Linked DNA regions of Methylomagnum ishizawai. The protein of the gene in region 1 binds, or shares a complex with, the protein of each later gene. Links are inferred from orthologs where the notes say so. Each region holds a gene or a part of one and is shown in the gene's direction. Other genes may lie near its edges.

The links.
Region 2: the proteins of holA (region 1) and B9N93_RS08465 are in contact, whole or in part, in a cryo-EM structure (PDB 8GIZ), measured with the Escherichia coli proteins. The link is inferred for Methylomagnum ishizawai from one-to-one orthologs.
Region 3: the proteins of holA (region 1) and dnaX are in contact, whole or in part, in a cryo-EM structure (PDB 8GIZ), measured with the Escherichia coli proteins. The link is inferred for Methylomagnum ishizawai from one-to-one orthologs.
Region 4: the proteins of holA (region 1) and dnaN are in contact, whole or in part, in a cryo-EM structure (PDB 8GIZ), measured with the Escherichia coli proteins. The link is inferred for Methylomagnum ishizawai from one-to-one orthologs.

The regions. Positions count from the first base shown.
Region 1 is NZ_FXAM01000001.1:880,238-883,716, reverse strand. What follows is about bases 127-3,125. They hold holA (DNA polymerase III subunit delta), read left to right. Parts: upstream 127-1,108; coding sequence 1,109-2,143; downstream 2,144-3,125. Other genes in these bases: B9N93_RS03985 (glutamate-5-semialdehyde dehydrogenase), read left to right, coding at 2,355-3,125; B9N93_RS03995 (LPS-assembly lipoprotein LptE), read left to right, coding at 588-1,112; leuS (leucine--tRNA ligase), read left to right, coding at 127-583. In the rest of the region: more of leuS, read left to right, coding at 1-126; more of B9N93_RS03985, read left to right, coding at 3,126-3,479. UniProt on the Escherichia coli protein: Part of the beta sliding clamp loading complex, which hydrolyzes ATP to load the beta clamp onto primed DNA to form the DNA replication pre-initiation complex.
Region 2 is NZ_FXAM01000001.1:1,870,925-1,874,207, forward strand. The notes cover bases 137-2,939. They hold B9N93_RS08465 (DNA polymerase III subunit delta'), read left to right. Parts: upstream 137-937; coding sequence 938-1,942; downstream 1,943-2,939. Other genes in these bases: B9N93_RS08460 (MFS transporter), read left to right, coding at 137-847; B9N93_RS08470 (PilZ domain-containing protein), read left to right, coding at 2,040-2,396; B9N93_RS08475 (PAS domain S-box protein), read left to right, coding at 2,422-2,939. Outside these bases: more of B9N93_RS08460, read left to right, coding at 1-136; more of B9N93_RS08475, read left to right, coding at 2,940-3,283. UniProt on the Escherichia coli protein: Part of the beta sliding clamp loading complex, which hydrolyzes ATP to load the beta clamp onto primed DNA to form the DNA replication pre-initiation complex.
Region 3 is NZ_FXAM01000001.1:3,533,581-3,536,956, forward strand. Bases 481-3,376 are described here. They hold dnaX (DNA polymerase III subunit gamma/tau), read left to right. Parts: upstream 481-1,039; coding sequence 1,040-2,713; downstream 2,714-3,376. Other genes in these bases: B9N93_RS15810 (hypothetical protein), read left to right, coding at 481-739; B9N93_RS15825 (YbaB/EbfC family nucleoid-associated protein), read left to right, coding at 2,735-3,058; recR (recombination mediator RecR), read left to right, coding at 3,075-3,376. Outside these bases: more of B9N93_RS15810, read left to right, coding at 65-480. UniProt on the Escherichia coli protein: Part of the beta sliding clamp loading complex, which hydrolyzes ATP to load the beta clamp onto primed DNA to form the DNA replication pre-initiation complex.
Region 4 is NZ_FXAM01000001.1:523,122-526,555, reverse strand. Bases 1-2,954 are described here. They hold dnaN (DNA polymerase III subunit beta), read left to right. Parts: upstream 1-904; coding sequence 905-2,005; downstream 2,006-2,954. Other genes in these bases: recF (DNA replication/repair protein RecF), read left to right, coding at 2,062-2,954; dnaA (chromosomal replication initiator protein DnaA), read left to right, coding at 1-885. Outside these bases: more of recF, read left to right, coding at 2,955-3,156; B9N93_RS02215 (KilA-N domain-containing protein), read left to right, coding at 3,162-3,434. UniProt on the Escherichia coli protein: Confers DNA tethering and processivity to DNA polymerases and other proteins. Acts as a clamp, forming a ring around DNA (a reaction catalyzed by the clamp-loading complex) which diffuses in an ATP-independent manner freely and bidirectionally along dsDNA.

The DNA.
Region 1 (3,479 bases):
ATACCGCTTCCTGCGGCGTTTGTGGCGGCAGGTCGCCCTGCATGTCAACGAAGGCCCGGTCCCGGCTTTGGACCAAACCACGCTGGACGAAGGCCAAAAAACCCTGCGCCGCCAAGTCCACGAAACCCTGCGCAAAGTCACCGACGACATGGGGCGGCGTTTCACTTTCAACACCGCCATCGCGGCCAATATGGAACTCCTGAACGCGCTATCCAAGTTCGAGGACGCCAGCGCCCAAGGCCGCGCCCTGCGCCAGGAAGCCCTGGAACTGGTCGCGCTGATGCTCTCGCCCATCGTGCCGCATATCGCCGAGCATCTGTGGGCCGAACTCGGCCATGCTGACACCATCGCCACCGCGCCCTGGCCGCAATGGGATGATTCCGCCCTGGTCCAGGACAGCCTCGAATACGTGGTCCAGGTCAACGGCAAGCTGCGCGGTAAGATCACCGTGGCGGTGGACGCCCCGAACGAGGCCATCCAAGCCGCCGCCCTGGCCGATGCCAACGTCCAGCGCTTCATCGAGGGCAAGCCGCCCAAGAAGGTCGTGGTGGTGCCCAAGAAACTGGTCAACATCGTGGTATAAGCCCATGGCCCGACGGCTCCGCCTCGCCGCTCCGCTCTCCGCCGCCCTGGCGCTGGCCGCTTGCGGCTGGCACCTGCGCGGCGAAATGCCGGGCACCAAGCTCGAAAACACGCTCTACCTCTCCGGCATCACCAACAAGAACCCGTTCTATGGCGACTTCAACCAGACGCTGAACAACCTCGGCGGCGTGTTGGCCCCGACGCCGGGACTCGCCAGCGCGGTCGTCCACATCACCTCGGCCGCCCACACCCGCCGCCCCATCACCCTGAGCCAGCAAGGCCGCGCCAACACCTTCGACCTGACCTACCGGGTCGTCTACGATGTCCGCAGCCCCAAGGGTGAAATCCTGATCCCGCAACAGGAACTCGAAATCCGCCGCGACTACTTCAACGACCAGACCACGCCGCTGGGCCAAGGCTACGAAGAAGACATGTACCGCCAGGAAATGCAGAAGGAGGCCGCCCGGACCCTGCTGCGGCAGGTGTCCTACACCCTCCGGCAGCAGCGCAAAACGGCGAACCCGACGTGAAACTCTATCCCGAGCAGTTGGAGGAACACCTCAAGCGCAAGCTGCTGCCGATCTACCTCCTGAGCGGCGACGAACCCCTGCAACTGACCGAGGCCGCCGACGCCCTGCGCCACGCCGCCAAGGCCCAGGGCTATCCCAGCCGGGAATTGTTCTACGCCGACGCCGGTTTCGATTGGGCCTTGCTGCGGGAAGCCACCGACGCCTTCTCGCTGTTCGGCGAGCGGCGCTTGCTCGACCTCCGCATCCCCGCCAAACCGGACAAGAACGCCACCGCCGCCCTGTTGCATTACGCCGAGCGCCCACCGGAAGACGCCATCCTGGTCATCAGCACCGCCAAGCTGGCCACCGCCGACCAGAAGGCCAAGTGGTACCAGGCCATCGACAAAATCGGCGCGGTGCTGCCGGTCTGGCCCTTGGAAGGCGAGAAACTCCTGCGCTGGATCGACCGCCGCCTCAGCACGCGGGGGCTGTTGACCGACCAATCGGGCCTGCGCCTCATCGCCGCCCGCACCGAGGGCAACCTGCTCGCCGCCGCCCAGGAAATCGAGAAGCTGCATATCCTGCATGGCCGGGGCAAGCTGAGCGACGAGCAGATCGTCCAGGCGGTGGCGAACAGCGCCCGCTACGATGTGTTCGACCTGGCCGAGGAAGTCCTGCGCGGACAGGCCGGGAAAGCCTACCGGGTGCTGATGGGACTCAAGGCCGAAGGCGTGGCCCCCGCCGTGGCGCTGTGGGCGCTGGGCCGGGATATCCGGCTGGTCGCGGCCCTGCTGCGGGAAATCGCGGGCGGGACCTCCCAAGACTCGGCCTACGCCAAGCTCAAGGTCTGGGACAACCGCAAGGAAACCCTGGGGCTGGCCCTGCGGCGACTGGACCGGGGCACGGTGCATCGCGCCCTGTTGCTGGCCGCAGAGGCGGATCGGGTCATCAAGGGCGCGGGCGTGGGGGAGGCTTGGGATGCGTTGTTGGCGGTGTGTTTGTGTGTGGCGGCACCGCCTGGGAAAGCGGTTTTGGATCGGCTCCATTCATAATCCGGCATAGGAGTTAATTCCATGGGGCACATATTCATCGCGGGCAGTCATCGGGCTTCGTATCGCGACTTTGGAAACCAATGGATGGTCCGTTCCAGAGGAAAACCTATGACGCCTCGTCAAGCGCGGCGAATCAAACTGCCCCGGATTTCCAGCACAACGACATCCGTATACCCTTGAATCCATTGAGCAATAATCCCACCCTCCAGCCATGACCGAATCCATCCAAACCTATCTCGAAACCATCGGCCACAACGCCCGCGCCGCCGCCCGCCAGATCAGCCGGGCCGAGACCGCCGCCAAGAACCAAGCCTTGCTCGCCATCGCCGCCACCTTGGAAGCCGAAGCCGCCTTCCTCATCGCCGAGAACCAAAAAGACCTGGAAGCGGGCCGCCAGAGCGGCCTCGACAGCGCCATGCTCGACCGCCTCGACATCAACGCGAAGCGCGTGAAGACCATGGCCGACGGCCTCCGCGAAATCGCCGCCCTGCCCGACCCGGTGGGCGAAATCACCGGGCTGACCTATCGGCCTTCCGGCATCCAGGTCGGCAAGATGCGGGTGCCCTTGGGCGTCATCGGCATCATCTACGAATCGCGCCCCAACGTCACCGCCGACGCCGCCGCGCTCTGCCTCAAGTCCGGCAACGCCTGCATCCTCCGGGGCGGCTCCGAGGCCATCCATTCCAACAAGGCTATCGCCGCCTGCATCCGCCAAGGGCTGGAAACCGCCGGGCTTCCCGCCGACGCCGTGCAATTGATCGAAACCACCGACCGCGCCGCCGTGGGCGCGATGCTGCGGCTGGAACACGCCATCGACGTGATCGTGCCGCGTGGCGGCAAGGGCTTGATCCAGCGCATCATGGAAGAATCCCGCATCCCGATCCTCAAACACCTGGACGGCATCTGCCACGTCTACATCGACGACCGCTGCGACCCCGACAAGGCCATCCGCATCACGCTGAACGCCAAAACCCAGCGCTACGGCGTCTGCAACGCCCTGGAAACCTTGCTCATCGCCGAAGGCGTCGCGCCCACGCTGCTGCCGGCACTGGCGGCGCAACTGCGCGGGAAAGGCGTGGAACTGCGCGGCTGTCCGCGCACCCGCGAACTGGTGGAACACTGCGTTCCCGCGACCGAGGAGGATTGGGATACCGAATACCTCGCGCCCATCCTCTCGATCCGGGTGGTGGCGGACCTGGACCAAGCCATGGACCATATCGCCCGCCATAGCTCCAAGCACACCGAAGCCATCGTCACCGAGGACTATGGCCGCGCCCGCCGCTTCCTGCGGGAAGTGGATTCGAGTTCGGTGATGGTGAACGCCTCGACCCGTTTC
Region 2 (3,283 bases), 990 kb from region 1 along the record:
GCACGGGGGGGCGGGCGATTATGGCCTGACCTTGACCGCCATGGGCCTGGGCGCGGTGCTGGGGGTGTTCGCCCTGCCCCGGCTACGCGGCTGGATGGGGATCGATGTGCTGCAAAAGTCCGCCGCCACCCTTTACGCGGCCATGTTGGCGCTGCTGGCCTGGGCACCGGACCTGTCCTGGCTGGCGGTCGCCGCCCTGGTGTCGGGGGTGGCTTGGTTGATCGCGATCACCTGCCTGCAAAGCGTCGCCCAGACCGCCTTGCCCGCCTGGGTGCGGGCGCGGGGCTTGGCCTGGGTGATGATGGTGTTCATGGGTGGCATGGCGGGCGGCTCCCTGGCCTGGGGCCGGATCGCGACCGCGCTGTCGGTGCCCGAGGCGCTGAGGATGGCGGCGGTCGGGTTGGCCTTGGGGGTGCTGGCTACTTGGCGGGTGCGCTTGCTGTCGCGGGAAGGCGTCGATTTGACGCGCTCGATGCATTGGCCCGCGCCCGCCGTGGACCAAACCCCGGAGCCGGACCGGGGTCCGGTCCTGGTCACCGTGGCCTACCGGGTGGACCCTGGGCATCTGGCCGAATTCCTGGGCCTGATGGCGAGGCAGGGTGCCGCCCGGCGGCGTAGCGGGGCGTTCTACTGGCAATTGTTCCAGGATGCCGCTGCCGGTGATGCTTATCTGGAGACCTTCCTCACCGAGTCCTGGCTGGAACATCTGCGCCAGCACGAGCGCGTCACCCAGGCCGAGCGGGTGTTGCAGGAAAAAATCCGCCGCTGCTTGCTCGAACCCGCCGGGTCGCCGGTGGTTTCCCATTATCTCGCCGTGGCCAGCGGCGGCAGCGTGGCCTGTGGCTAGGGCCGGGGCAACTGTGGCGCGTCCTCCCGCCACAAGGTTCATTTTTGGCCGCGAACAGGCCAGAATGCGCCTTTTACCCGTGGAGGGGCGATGCCCACCGAAATCGAACTGTACCCCTGGCTGGCCGGGGCTTGGCATATCCTGGGAGCGCACCTGGCCGCCGGGCGGGTGCCGCAAGCCTTGTTGATCCTGGGCGCGGCGGGAATCGGCAAGACCCATCTGGCCGGATGGTTCGCCCAGCGCCTGCTGTGTACCGCCCCCGGCGAATTCGGCTGCGGCCAGTGTCCCGCCTGCCGGTTGTTCCTGGCCGGCACCCATCCCGATTTCCTCAAGGTCCAACCCGCCGAGCCGGGCAAGGGCATCGGCGTCGATGCCATCCGCCATTTGACCGCCGACCTCGCCCTCAAATCCCAGTTCGAAGGCTACCGGGTGGTGGTCATCGCCCCGGCCCAGGCCATGAACATCAGCGCCGCCAACGCCTTGCTCAAGACCTTGGAAGAACCCGCCGAGCGGACCGTCATGCTACTGCTGAGCGAAGCCCAGGCCGGCCTGCCCGCCACCATCCTCAGCCGCTGCCAACGCTTGCCGGTGGCGCTGCCGGATGCGGCCACCGCCTGCCGCTGGCTGGAAACCCGCCATCCCGGCTGCGGCGCGGCTACCCTGTTGGCGGCGGCGCAGGGTTCGCCCTTGCGGGCCTTGGCCCTGGCCGGTACGGAAGTGGCGGAGCGGCGGCGCACGGTGTTCCGCCAATGGGGCGGGGTGCTGCTGGGCCAGGAAGAGCCGGTGGCGGTGGCGGAACTCTGGGAAAAACAGGCCCACGAGGAATTCGTCGAATGGATTTCGACCTGGACCATGGATTTGATCCGTCTGCTGAGCGTCCCCGCCGACCCGCCCCGCTATAACCCCGATCTCGCCAAGGGTATGCGGACCTTGGCTGGGCGGCTAAACTTGCGGGACTTGTTTGAGTATTGGAACCTTGTCCTGCGTTCCAAACGCGCCTTGGGCGGCCAGGCCAACCGGCAATTGCTGTTGGAAGAATTGCTGATCCATGGGTCGCGCCTGGGCCGTTCCGCGAATCCACCACGCTTGGGTTGAAGCCGACCTTGGGGTACAAGCTTTGGTTTGTACGCGGGCCTGGGGCGTTGGTGTCCTGGTGTCCCCATAGTCCGAATTGAAAAAAGCGAGCCTCCCGATGAGCGATACCGAAAGCCGTGCCCGGCAGGGCATCCTGTCCCTGACCATCCGCGACAAAAGCGTCCTGTATTCGGCCTACATGCCGTTCGTGAAGAACGGCGGCCTTTTCATCCCCACCAACCGCGCCTATAACCTGGGCGACGAGGTGTTCATGCTGCTGAACCTGATGGACGAGGCCGACCGCATCCCCATCGCCGGCAAGATCGTGTGGATCACGCCCAAGGGCGCGGAGGGCTACCGTTCCCATGGTATCGGCGTTCAGTTCAGCGACGAGGACGGCGGCGCCACCCGCAACCGCATCGAGAACCACCTGGCCGGCATCCTCGAATCCCAGCGGCCCACCCATACCATGTGAACGGGCACCGGGCGGGTCTACGCCTATGATCTCCCTCAAGGCCATGAACACTGTTCATGCGCGCTGGCCGGTACCGGCGCGTTACGCGCTGGCCGCGCTGGTCTTCCTCGTCGCGGCCCTGGTGCGCTGTTGGGTTTTGCCCATGGAATCGCGGATGACCTTCACCACGTTCTATCCCGCCCTGGCCCTCAGTTTCTACCTGGGCGGGACCGGGCCGGGCATCCTGAGCGTCCTGCTCAGCGTGGCCACCGGCTATGTGGTCCTGACGCCGCCCTTCATGCTGTTGCAGCACAAGCCCCTAGGCGATATGGCGGTGGCGACCTTCCTGCCCTCCGCCTGCATGATCGGCTTCATCGTCAAGCAACTCCAGGCCCATTCCTTCCGTACTTCGGCGGCGCTCGCCGCCCGCCTTGATACCGAGCGGGCCTTGCGCCATGAACACGGCAAGAGCCAAGCCTTGCTACGCAACGCCAGCGACGGCATCCACATCCTCGACGAACAGGGCCATATCGTCGAGTCCAGCGATTCCTTCTGCCAGATGATCGGCTACCGCCGGGAAGAGGTCTTGGGGATGCATGTCTCTCGATGGGAGGCGGGTGCCGTGGGCGAAGACCTCGCGGCCCTGCTCGGGTGGCAATTCGGGCAGCCGGGGCGGTATCTGTTCACGACCCGGCACCGGCACCAGGACGGCGGCGTGTTCGATGTCGAGATTAGCGGGTGCGTACTCGAATTCGGTGGGCGGCGGGTGTTGTTCAATTCCTCCCGCGATATCACCGAGCGCAGGCGGGTGGAGCGGGCGTTGCGGCGGAGCGACCAGCGTTTCCGCACGGTGTTCGAGTCCTCCCCGGACCCAACCTGGCTCATGGAGGGCCACCGCTTCGTGGAAT
Region 3 (3,376 bases), 2.7 Mb from region 1 along the record:
AGCGTATTAAAATAAAGGTAGCAGTATACATTCCTTAATCATTCAACCCCCGAGGGTGATCGCTATGAAACCCATCCACCACCTAGGCGTCGGCCTGATCGTACTGGCCGCTTCCACGCTGGGGACTCCCGCACAGGCCTTGCCCGTGTTGTTCGTCAGCACCGGCCATACCGGAGCGCAGACGCAAACCGATATCAACCATACCCAGCACTGGACCTTTTCAGTGTCCCAGAACGTCACCGTAGGCGGCGGCTTGTTCGACATGAAACGGGGTCCGTCCAGCACCGCCGATGTCAGCTTCGCGATTTTCGAGGGGACATATTCACCCCCCGCGAGCCTGGATAACGCCCTGCTGCAAAAGGATTTGACGAACACGGCCTTCGCCCAGCGATTCAAAGCCGTCCTGTTCCAAAACACCGTAACCACCCTGTTGGCCGGCCACACCTATACCGGCGTCCTGTTCTCCGACGCCCTCGACGCGCAGAACAAGGGCTATTTCGTCAAAGGCGGCTCGGCCAGCCCGCTGCTGTTCGTCAATGCCAAGGGCAAGGCCGTGGCCGGTATCGAAATACTCCCGTCCATCGCGCTTCCCGAAGCGCCGCCGTCCAGGTTCGCGTCCCCGGCCTCCACCGATGCCACCTTGATTCCCGAACCCACCCTACCCGCGCTCATGGCGCTGGGCCTCGCGGGCTTGGCCTGGGCGACCCGCCGCAGCCAACCCGCAGCGCACAAAACCTGATCCGGCCCGGCGGTTGTTTTGGACGCCAGCCGCCTTATTGAAAAGTCAAGGCTTGAATCGGCCCAAGCCATCCATCATAATGCGCGTCCTCATCGACGGCCCCGGTCCCCACGGCCCGGAGCCAACGCCAGAGTTCAATGGCAAGTCGTGTCGGTCCCCTCGCAACGATACGCTGCGAACCCCGCCAGGCCCGGAAGGGAGCAACGGTAGCACCGGATTCGTGTGCCGGGGTGTGGCTGATACGACTGCCACCCTCCCATCCCCCATGCCTACACGGTCGATAACCGGCAGCGAGCCCCGATGGCCTATCAGGCTTTAGCCCGCAAGTGGCGACCCCGTAATTTCAGCGAAATCGTCGGCCAGGAGCATGTCGTCAGGGCGTTGACCCACGCGCTCGAAACCGCCCGCCTGCACCACGCCTATCTCTTCACCGGCACCCGCGGCGTGGGCAAGACCACCTTGGCCCGCATCCTCGCCAAGGCCATCAATTGCGAATCCCCCAACGGCTCCGACCCTTGCGGCCAGTGCCTGGTTTGCCGGGAAGTGGACGAAGGCCGCTTCGTCGATCTGATCGAGGTGGACGCCGCCTCCCGCACCAAGGTCGAAGACACCCGCGACCTGCTCGACAATGTGCTGTACGCGCCCAGCCAAGGCCGCTACAAAGTCTACCTGATCGATGAAGTCCACATGCTCTCGGGGCATAGCTTCAACGCCCTGCTGAAGACCCTGGAAGAACCGCCGCCCCATATCAAATTCCTGCTGGCGACCACCGACCCCCAGAAAATCCCGGTCACAGTGCTATCGCGCTGTTTGCAGTTCAATCTCAAGCGCCTGACCCCGAGCCAAATCGGCACCCAGATGGAATCCATCCTGCGCCAGGAGGAAATCCAATTCGAGGCGAATGCCCTGAAAGCCCTGGCCCGCGCCGCCGATGGCTCGATGCGCGACGGGCTGAGCCTGTTGGACCAAGCCATCGTCCACGGCGGCGGACGCCTGGGCGAGGCCGAAGTCAGCGCCATGCTGGGCACGGTGTCGCGGCGGCCCGTGTTCGATCTGCTGGACGCCCTGGCCCGGAGCGATGCGGCGGCGCTGTTGACCCTGATCGAAGCCCTATCAGAACACGCCCCGAATTACGGCGATGTGCTGCAACAATTGCTGATCGCCCTGCATCACGCCGCCCTGGCCCAATGGGTGCCCGATGCGGTCCGCCGCGACGAGGACGCCGACCGTATCTTGGCCCTGGCCCAGCGCCTGAGCGCCGAGGATTTGCAATTGTTTTACCAGATCGGCCTGGTCGGCCAACGCGACCTGCCCCTCGCGCCCGATCCCCGAGGCGGCTTCGAGATGGTCTTGCTGCGGATGCTGGCCTTCCGTCCGGCGGAAGCCACGACCTACCCGTCCCAGCCCGGAACCGCCCCGGCGCATCACGACGGGCAGCACGCCAAATCCGCGCCGCGCCCGGAACCGCCCCGGCTGATCCATCCGCCCCAGGCCCGGCCCGAACCGCCACCGACCCCGGCTTCTACCCAGGCACCAACACCACCGGCCCAAACCACGCCAGCGCCGGCACCCAACCCGGACGGTGGCGCTCCCGCGCAGGTCAATTGGCGCGAACTGATCCGCGCCACCGGCGTCGCCGCCCTGGCCCGCGAACTGGCCAACAACTGCGTGCTGGAACACCTGGACGAAACCTCTTGCGTCCTGCTCCTGCATCCCAAGCAAGCCCTGCTCCGCGCCGCCCATACCGAGGCTAACCTGGAAAAAGCCCTGCAAGACTATTTCCGCCGCCCGCTCAAGCTCACCATTAAGCTCGGCGAACCCGCGGGAGAAACCCCCGCCTTGCAAAACCAGCGGCAAAAGGAAGAACGCCAACGGGCGGCGGAGATCGAAATAGAACAAGACGAAAACGTTATCGCCTTGAAGGAACGGTTCGATGCCCGCATCGTGCCCGGTTCCGTCAAACCCTTGGATTGAACCCGCCCCGGAGCCACCGCCATGAAGAATCCCCTCGCCCATCTGATGCAGCAAGCGCAGCAAATGCAGGAAAACCTGAAGAAGGCCCAGGAGGAATTGGCCGAACTCCAGGTCCGGGGCGAATCCGGCGGCGGGCTGGTCAAGATCGCCATGACCGGCAAGCGCCAGGTGCTCAAGGTGGAAATCGACGACAGCCTGGTGAAGGAAGACCGCGATATGCTGGAGGATTTGGTCGCCGCCGCCGTCAACGACGCCGTCAACAAGGTCGCCGCCCTCAAGCAGGAAAAACTGGCGGGCTTGACCGGCGGTATGGAATTGCCGGCCGGCTTCAAGCTGCCGTTCTAAGCTCCCGCCCCGCGCCATGTCCTCGACCGGAGCCCTCGGCCAATTGATGCAAGCCCTGCGCTGCCTGCCAGGGGTGGGACCGAAATCGGCCCAGCGCATGGCCTTCCACCTGTTGCAGCGCAACCGCCCCGGCGCCCGCCAATTGGCCGAGGCGTTGCTGGACGCCCTCGACCGCATCGGCCATTGCGCCGAGTGCCGCACCCTGACCGAAGGCACCCTCTGCCCCGTCTGTGCCAATCCCCAGCGCGACCGCTCCCTGCTGTGCGTGGTGGAAACCCCCGCCGAGGTCCACGCCATCGACCAGGCCGCGACCGGCTT
Region 4 (3,434 bases), 360 kb from region 1 along the record:
GTGGGGCTGGGCAAGACCCATTTGATCCATGCCATCGGCAATGAAATCCTCAGAGCCAATCCTTCGGCCCAGGTGGTTTACCTGCATTCCGAGCGCTTCGTGTCGGACATGGTGAAGGCGCTGCAACACAATGCCATCGGGGCGTTCAAGGATTATTACCGCACCGTCGACGCCTTGCTGATCGACGATATCCAATTCTTCGCCGGCAAGGAGCGCTCGCAGGAAGAGTTCTTCCACACCTTCAACACCTTGCTGGAAAACAAGCACCAGGTCGTGCTGACCTGCGACCGCTATCCCAAGGAAATCAAGGGTCTGGAAGAGCGTTTGAAGTCCCGTTTCGGCTGGGGCCTGCCGGTCGCCATCGAACCGCCCGACCTCGAAACCCGCGTCGCCATCCTCAAGAGCAAGGCGGTGAACCTGGGCGTGGAACTCTCGGACGAAGTGGCGTTTTTCATCGGCAAGCGCATCCGCTCCAATATCCGCGAACTGGAAGGCGCGTTGCGGCGGGTGATGGCGAACTCGCATTTCACCGGCAAGCCTATCACCATGGAATTCGCCAAGGACGCGCTGCGGGACTTGATCGCCTTGCAGGACCGGCTCATCAACGTGGACAACATCCAGCGCACCGTGGCCGAGTATTACAAAATCCGGGTCTCGGACCTCCTGTCGAACAAGCGCACCCGCAACCTGAGCCGCCCCCGGCAGATGGCGATGGCCCTGGCCAAGGAGCTGACCAACCACAGCCTCCCGGAAATCGGCCAGATGTTCGGGGGCCGCGACCACACCACGGTCCTGCACGCCTGCCGCAAGAGCGAGGAACTCAGGGCCTGCGATAATAAGTTCGCCGAGGATTACAGCATCCTCCTCCGCACCCTCTCCGCTTAAACCCACCCTGGCATCCACCATGAAATTCACCATCGCGCGTGAAACCCTGCTCACCCCGCTGCAACAGGTCATCGGCGTCATCGAGAAACGCCAAACCCTGCCGATCCTATCCAACGTCCTGCTGAAACTCAGCGACGGCCAGTTGGAATTGACCGGCACCGACCTGGAAGTGCAATTGATTACCCGCACCACCGTGGAAAGCGGCGACAACGGCGCGATCACGGTCCCGGCCCGCAAGCTGCTGGATATCTGCCGCTTGTTGCCGGACAAAAGCGCCATCAACGTCGATTGCAAGGACGAGCGTTTCGCCATCCGTTGCGGCAGCAGCAAGTTCAACCTGGCGACCCTGCCCGCCGACAATTATCCCGAATTCGACACCGGCACCACCGAACTGGAAATCGCCGTGCCCGCCGCCACCCTGCGCCGGGCGCTGGAAAAAACCACCTTCGCCATGGCCCAGCAGGACGTGCGCTATTACCTCAACGGCTTGTTGCTGGATGTGGATGGCCGCACGCTACGCACCGTGGCCTCGGACGGACACCGGCTGGCGGTATTCGAGGAGGTCTTGGAAATCGAGGGCCAGGGGCGGCAAATCATCATCCCGCGCAAGGGCGTCTTGGAACTGGCCCGCTTGTTGGGCGAGGGCGCGGAAACGGTGACGGTGCAGATCGCCCCCAACACCGTGCGGGTGAACCTGGGCGCGGTCAGCTTCGCCGCCAAGCTGATCGAGGGCCGCTTCCCCGATTTCCAGCGGGTGATGCCGCGCGACCTGGCCCGGATCATGTTGATCGACAAGGATGTGTTCAAAGGCGCCTTGACCCGCGTTTCGGTGCTGTCCAATGAGAAGTACAAGAGCATCAGCATGGAAGTGGACGAGGACGCGGTGATGTCCCTGAAGGCGCAGAATCCCGAACACGAGGAAGCCGAGGAGCGGGTGCCGATCCAGTTGGAAGGCAGCGGGCTGTCGGTGGGCTTCAACGCAGCCTATCTGCTGGACGCCATCAACAATGTCGGCTCGGCCCAGGTGCGGCTGTCGTTCACCGAGGCAGCCAATAGCTGCTTGATCGAGGATTGCGAGGACAGCCATTTCAAGTTCATCGTGATGCCGATGCGGCTGTGAACCCAACCCGCCTAGCGTTCCCGCGCCTGGCGCGGGAACGATCACGCTAACGCCGCATGAGCCTCCTCAAACTCGAAGCCCAGGATGTCCGCAATATCGCAGCGGCCACGCTGTTGCCTTCTCCCCGCCTCAATTTCCTGGTCGGCCCCAACGCCAGCGGCAAGACCTCGCTGCTGGAAGCCATCTACCTGCTGGGCCGGGCGCGATCCTTCCGTACTTCGCAACCCCACCAGATCATCCGCTTCGACCAACCCGCCCTGACCGTGGTGGGCCGGGTCGCGGCGGACTCATCCCCGCCCCTGCCCGTCGGCCTCCGCATCGCCCGCAACGGTCGGCGCGAAATCCACTTGGACGGGCGCGGCCTACACTCCAGCGCCGAGTTGCTCCGCGCCTTCCCGGTACTGGCGATCCAGCCCGGCAGCGTGGCGCTGCTGGAAGGCCCGCCCAAAACCCGCCGCCAATTCCTGGATTTCGGCGCGTTCCATGAAAACCCGGCCTATCTCGACCACTGGCGGCGCTATACCCAGGCTTTGGGCCAGCGCAACGCGCTTTTGCGGGAAAAACGGCCCAGGGAACTGGCCCCATGGACCCATGAAGCGGCGCGGTACGGTACAATAGTGGGCGAAACGCGCCGCCTTTACGCCGAACGGCTCGAACCCTTCTTCCAAGACACGGCACAACGCTTTTTCAAGGGGCTGGTTTTCCAATTGCACACTCAAGCGGGTTGGGACACCGCAAATCCCCTGGAAAAACTACTGGAACAGGATATCCCCCACGACCTCCGCCATGGGCATACCCAGTCCGGCCCCCACAAGGGGGATTTTTCCATCGCGCTCCAGGGCCGCCCGGTCAAGGCCTACCTCTCCCGTGGCCAGATGAAGCTATTGGTCTACGCCCTGCTGCTGGCCCAAGCCCGGCTGCTGGAAGCGCGGGCGGGTGCCGCGGGCTGCGTCCTGATCGACGACGTGGCCTCCGAACTGGACGAGGACAACAAAAAAAACCTGCTCGGCTTCCTGCGCGAGGGACGGACCCAGTACTTCATCTCCGCCACCGATAGCAAGATGATCCAAAACGGTTTGGGCGAAGAAGCGGCTCTATTCGAGATTGCCCACGGGCAGGCGTCCCCTCCCACCCACTTTCCGGTCCCGTAAACACCATGGCCAGCAACAAAAGTATTGTCGTTCAAGGGATTGAAATCCATGTATTCAACAAGGATGAAGAGGACTACATCAGCTTGACCGACATGGTCGGCGGCTTCGAGGGTGGTTCGGCGCTGATTGAGGCGTGGCTACGCAACAAAGACACGATTGAGTTCTTGGGCGTATGGGAGCGCTTGAACAATCCGAATTTTAATTCCCTCGAATTCGAGGGAATTAAATCGATGGCAGGCTTAAACCGCTTCACAATGTCCGCCAAGCGCTGGACCGAA